2 regions of the Shewanella sp. MTB7 genome follow, and region 2 is predicted to be linked to the other one. Evidence: predicted binding sites of a transcription regulator. Region 2 holds the regulator's gene; the other holds the start of a gene.
What was found. Region 2 encodes LexA, which represses DNA repair genes until DNA is damaged. Its sites were predicted from a motif close to TACTGTATNNNNATACAGTA; they were not measured.
Positions count from the first base shown of each region.

Region 1: HWQ47_RS11795 (YebG family protein) is a predicted target of LexA. The motif match lies at 1,391-1,410, and genes of this name have one in related genera.

Region 1 is NZ_CP085636.1:2,770,435-2,773,666, forward strand. Features, by position in the region: gene HWQ47_RS11785 (paraquat-inducible protein A) at 1-563, opposite strand, end outside; gene HWQ47_RS11790 (paraquat-inducible protein A) at 556-1,182, opposite strand; gene HWQ47_RS11795 (YebG family protein) at 1,422-1,706, shown strand; gene HWQ47_RS11800 (GAF domain-containing protein) at 1,724-2,182, shown strand; gene proQ (RNA chaperone ProQ) at 2,470-3,102, shown strand; gene prc (carboxy terminal-processing peptidase) at 3,133-3,232, shown strand, end outside.
Region 2 is NZ_CP085636.1:346,256-349,487, reverse strand. Features, by position in the region: gene plsB (glycerol-3-phosphate 1-O-acyltransferase PlsB) at 1-1,171, opposite strand, end outside; gene lexA (transcriptional repressor LexA) at 1,635-2,243, shown strand; gene HWQ47_RS01530 (cell division inhibitor SulA) at 2,240-2,752, shown strand; gene coxB (cytochrome c oxidase subunit II) at 3,186-3,232, shown strand, end outside.

The DNA of each region.
Region 1 (3,232 bases), 2.4 Mb from region 2:
TGGGTCAGCAAAATCACTAATGCGAATGCAGTGGCTGCCGGTGCAGGCTTGGCATCCAAGAGTTGCCCCATATTCACCAGTGCGACGGTAATGGAGATTACGAATAGGTCTAACATAGACCAACGGCCTATCCATTCAATGACATGGAAGCCGACCATCAGCATTTTTTTGGAGATGGGTAAACGAAAGCTAATGGCGCTTAAATAAATGGTTAAACCAACAATTTTAAGTAAAGGTACCAAAATACTGGCCGTAAACAGAATGATTGCTATCGGAAACATGTCAGACTGCACTAAGTGTGTGATCCCGGTAAATATGGTGTCGTAACGTATTCGACCACGATCGACCAACATAGTAATTGGATAGATATTAGCCGGGATTAACAAGATTGCTGCGGTGATCAACAGTGCCCAACTTTTTTGTAGGCTGCGAGTATCCCTCACGACTAAAAGAGTATCACAGCGAGAGCAATTAAGGTGAGTAAGCTCATTTAACTTGTTGCATGAAGGACAGGAAGTTAGCCCCATCTCTTTGCCTTCAGCTACCTCATCGAGACTATTCATCAAGCATGCTCCACATATGTTCTAAATTATATTCACGTTGTAGAAACAGGGAAACGATAAACAACATTGAGAAACAAAAGGTGCCCATGCCTAAGAAAATATCGGCAAAGTCAGAAAGGTTGAAGACTGAGACTAAAATGCTGATCAAATAAATTTCTAACATACTGAGTTGGGAGATAATGTCCTGATAGGAGAGTAAACGCTTTAATATACTTCGAAAAAAGAGATTGTGAAGTTGATATTTTATAATCAGTATTTGAGACAAAATAGATAAAATAAGCAGTGCTGGTGCAATGACAGCAGTGAGCATGACTGAAATACCCACAATCCAATAACCTTGCCTAGAGACTGCCATGGCACCTTCAGCAATGGTGGTCGTTCTGACACTGCCTAAAAAATGCAACTCTAAAATAGGAAGAAAGTTAGCCGGAGCAATAAAAATCAGTGCAGTAATGCATAAAGCTAACATACCATTAATAGAACAGTATGGCGTATCGTATAAGGCTGTGTCGCAACGCGGGCATAAAGCTCGAACACCAGAAGGAAGGGCACGCTTTCTAACCACCAAGTCACAAGAGCGGCATAAAGTCACACAATCGTCGATACAGTCTCGTTCCATTTCTGGTTTTAAAATCCTTATTTGGCATCCAGTTACAGATGAACCCATGAGTGAGTACCAGGACTATCCAGACTGATTGGGAGTCTAGTATAGTGATTAACCTTAAATCATTCTTAATTATTCAGCATAAATAGCTACTGATAATCATCTGGATAATATCAGATTTTACAGAATACTTGCATAAGAAGTTATTTTTATGAGACTCTGTGACTGTATATAAAAACAGTATAAGGACAGGTATGGCGGTAATTACTAAATTTGTCGTAGTCAGAGAAGGGGTTGAGAAGATGACATTCACATCTAAGAAGGAAGCTGATGCTTACGACAAGATGCTTGATATCGCTGATCAATTAACACCATTTCTGACTCGTTCTGAACTTGAACTTGATGAAAACACCTGTGAAAAGTTAAGCTTCTATTTGGCGCAAAACAAAGATCATTTATTAAGTTTATTAAAAGGTGTTGTGCCTTCGGTAGAAAAAACGGTGAAGAAAACGCCTAAAAAGGTTGAATCTAAAAAATAAAATGTTAGGGGTTTTGTATGGATGCTCGGTGTTATGAATCACTAAATCGACAAACTCAGGGCTTACTTGCCGGAGAGGATAATTTCGTTGCTGCGATGGCAAATTTTTCAGCTTTAATCAATGATTCTTTGGATAATCTTAACTGGGTTGGCTTTTATCTATTGAAAGATGGTCAACTTATTTTGGGTCCTTTCCAAGGTAAAGTAGCTTGTAGTCGTATCCCGTTAGGGAGAGGTGTCTGTGGAACCTCTGCCTTACAAAAGCAAACATTTCGGGTTGCCGATGTGCATCAATTCGATGGTCATATCGCGTGTGATTCTGCTAGTGAGTCTGAGATTGTTATCCCTGTTTTTAATAAAGGGGAGCTTGTGGCAGTGCTGGATATTGACAGTCCAATTCTGAATCGATTCACTGAAACAGATCAAATAGGGCTGGAAAACTTGGTGAAGAGCTTCGAAAGTGCGTTATTTGGTTAAACTACAACCGATTTTACATAATTGATGGTCGCAATCGTGCCAGTCACGTTTATAATAGGCAATTCGAATGATTAGGGCGCTGAGCGTTCCTCATTCTTAGAATGAATGCTTGGCGTTTGTTAATTGTAATTGCTAAGGTATGTCTGTTGCGTTTGTACTATTGCTCAACGTTTAGCCTTTGGCAGAACTTGAATACTGCAACGCCTGACGAATATAAACGACCCTAGATAGCATATCCTTTTGGGAGTGTTTGGATAGAGTCCCTTTTTTAAACTGTGGAAGTAATGATGGAATCAACAGAGAAGTTGACCGACACCAACGCAATTCTTGCGTATTTATATGAAACATTTCCTTTGTGCTTTATCGCCGAAGGTGAAACTAAGCCATTAAAGATTGGATTGTTTCAGGATTTGGCTGAAAGGTTGGCTGATGATTCTAAAGTAAGTAAAACTCAATTGAGAATTGCCTTAAGACGCTATACTAGTAGTTGGCGTTACCTCAAAGGCGTTAAAGCGGGTGCACAACGTATCGACTTAGACGGCCAAGATTGTGGTGAATTAGAGCAAGAGCATATCGAGCATGCTCAATTGACACTTAAAGAGAGTCAAGAAAAAGCGAAAGCTAAACGTATCGAAAAAGCGACAGCAGCCAAAGCAAGCGAAAGAGCGAGTAAGAAGTCGGTTAAAAAAGTAGCACCTAAACGTGTTAAACCCGCTCCTAAGCTAGTTAAAGAAGCGGCTCCAGTTGTTGAATTAGTACCAGCGGTATTAAATGAGTTGAAACAAAACCAGCGTGTTAATGTCAAACTAGGTAAGACACCTGTTGCAGGTGTTATTGTTGATATTAAGAAATCTGATGTTCAAGTACAGTTAGACTCAGGTTTAACGGTGAAAGTACGCATTGAGCACATAATGCTGTAATAAACTTAAAGTAAAAGGAGTAACTTGTTGATGCGAAAAATACCCCTGGTTGTTTCAATCGCCAGTATTTTTGTAGGATTTTCGGCGTGGGCGTTAACCCCATCAATTCCATTCAGCGAGTTACCCGCTT
Region 2 (3,232 bases):
GACCACCTTCGGTGAAGTACTCAACCGAATAGCCTTTTGTAAATAGTTGATCCAAATATTCACGGAAAACAGCGGTATACAACTTGTTCCCCCTAAAACTACGACGAATGAAGAATGCACCACCTCGACGGAACATAGGACCTGCAGGCCAGAAATTTAGGTTAATACCGGCAGCGATGTGCGGCGGCACCATACCTTGATAATAGAGAATATAAGAGAGCAGCAGGTAATCCATATGGCTACGGTGACAAGGAACATAGATGATTTCATGACCATCATGGTGCAACTGCCTGATCTGCTCAGCACCTTTGATATTGATCCCTTTATACAGCTTATTCCATAACCAGGTTAGAAAACGTTCTGCAATACGCACTAGACTGTCTGAATAGTCCGCCGCTATTTCATCAAGATACTCCATCGCTTTTGATCTAGCTTCAACTTCGGAGATCTTCTTGCTGGCAGCTTCCTCTTGGATCGCTTTCTTTAAGGTGTCAGAGTTAATCAAGGCATGAAAAAGTGCTTGCCTCTTAGGTAAAACCGGGCCTGTCATCACTTTACGCTGACGACTAAAATGCACTCGTGCTACCCGCGCAAGTTTTTGAGCAATACGTTTGTCTGTGCCATGTTCATCGGCCATATAACGGATCGACACAGAGTTAGAAAACTGTACAAAGTTATGTCGACCTAAAAATAAGATCATCAAGCATTTACGCAACCAGGTTGGATTTTCACGTTCAAGCACCGCGGCTTTCATGGTGTCATCTTCTTTACCCGGCGTTCTTCCCCAATAAAGACTCACTGGTACGAGTTGTATATCCAGATCTGGGCTATTTTTATGCGCCTTTAATAGACCCATAAAACTGCTCATAAAGAATTCGTTACTCTTCCTTTTACCCATTAGAGGCTTAGCCCCTTCTAAGCAAACGACTCTTGGAGTCGATTCCCCCTCAACCACAAGCGGATCATAAGGACTAGGCAAACCTAACTCACCGGTGATCTCACTGAGCGCAGCGATATCACTTAGAGATTCAGTTTTCATAACGTAAACCAAGGGCTTTTCAGGATCTAAATTAAGATCTTTAAAAGGTTCATGAGGCACGACAATAGTGTGCACCAACTTTTTCTGAAGCCAGCGTAGTGATTTAAACCAAAGAGAGTCTTGTTTGGACATTATTCTTATGCAATGTGTTTTATTTAATAACTGCATAGAGTACCAGATATTGAATAATTCCACCAAAATTAGCTAGCCCTATATCTGAGTGCCAACTGAAGTTATGTATATATGAGTTCCATATTGATGATTGATGACTTCACGGCTTTCATACAGCAGTCCCTGAATATACCCAAGCTACTTAGAAATGCAGGATTCAGTGAGAACTTAATGTGCTTTAGGCAAGATATTGATTGTTGGTAATGGTTGTTCCCTTGGCAAAATCAATAACGCAGAATAAAGTGCACTCTAGATTACAATAGTAACCCATCAACGAAAGCTTTGCGCAAGCCCACTTCGTTGTTGCATCAGCCTAAATAAAGAGTAAAAAGAAAGAGAAAAATAGATAAAATGTGGTTAATACTTGCACTGCACAAGATACTGTATATACTGACAGTTACTGTATAGAAAGACAGGATCACCCATGAGACCATTGACACCACGACAAGCTGAAATTCTTGAACTAATTAAGTGCAATATTGCCGAGACAGGTATGCCTCCTACCCGTGCAGAGATTGCCAAACGTTTGGGTTTTAAAAGCGCCAACGCCGCAGAGGAACATCTAAAGGCCTTAGCTAAGAAAGGCTGTATTGAGATTATTCCTGGCACATCTCGTGGTATCAGGTTAACTCAGGTAGAAGAACCCGGTCTACCTTTGATAGGGCAAGTCGCCGCTGGTGAGCCTATTTTAGCCCAAGAGCATGTAGAGCAGCACTACCAAGTTGATCCAAACATGTTCCACCCCAGTGCTGACTTTCTACTTAGGGTACGTGGTGATAGCATGAAAAACATCGGTATCCTAGAAGGCGATCTTCTTGCCGTTCACAAATCTACTCAGGCAAGAAACGGTCAAATCGTTGTTGCTCGAGTTGAAGATGATGTCACCGTTAAACGTTTCGAGAAAAAGGGCAACACTGTTTATCTTCACGCTGAAAATGAAGATTATAAACCGATAGTCGTTGATCTCACTAACCAAAGCCTAAATATCGAAGGATTGGCAGTCGGTGTTATCCGCAACGGAGGTTGGCAATGAATAGATTAATCGGTAACGGTCCTAGACACCCTGGACTATGGTTAGATCACGAAAATCAGTATTCGAATCAGTTACGATCAAGCACTATTTCGACGGTGGCAACCCACACCCATGGACGCGATGAGTTACGACAGGTAAGTGCTCAACTTGCCACATTAAGTCTCCAAGGACAGTGGATCGTGTTAATCAGCCCACCAAATATTGGTTACAAACAGGTGTTAGCAGAAGCAGGAGTTAGGATGAACCGAGTCCTACTCGTCCATGCCAAAGATGAAGTCGAAACACTCTGGGCGATGGAAAAAGCACTAACAAGCGGCACATCAAGTGCAGTACTGTGTTGGACTCAATCTTTAGATGCACGTGATAGTCGCCGCCTGCAAATTGTTGCTAAAAGTGCCAGAGCTTTAGGTATTGTGATTGAAGATGCTAATGCCGGTTTGCAAATAGAAGCGCATAACCACGTACTCGATTCCACTATAAAACCAAGTTTGTTCGGCTCTGTTCACTAAATACAGCCAATAAATAATAAGCTAATAAACTGACTTCAAGCCCCTTATTGGGGCTTTTTTGTATCGAATTATTTTTAAAATAAAGAAAAAGTGATCTTGATCAATATTTCAACACCAAGTAGGTTAGAGATATAACAACGATAATTTGTTATATCCAAACGATTTAGTCGTCTGCAAAGTAAATCAATTCACAGTGATATAACTGCATTGTTTTGCCTAGATGAAATCGGATCAGATATAGCCAGTAGTTGGTACAAATGTGGTTATCCTGGCAGCAAACAACAAGACTGCTTACTTTTTACAATAAAAAAGTAAAACCACTAATGTACTTTGAAGTCATCGTTGCTTTGTTGGGAACTTGAAGAGTTTGCATAGAGCAGAGACTTACTGTGTGACTCTTCTTTGTCTTATATTTTGACAGAGGAGAAGTCTAGTGAAGAAAGTGTTGTATTGTTTTTTGGCGTTGCTGTTTACGCCATC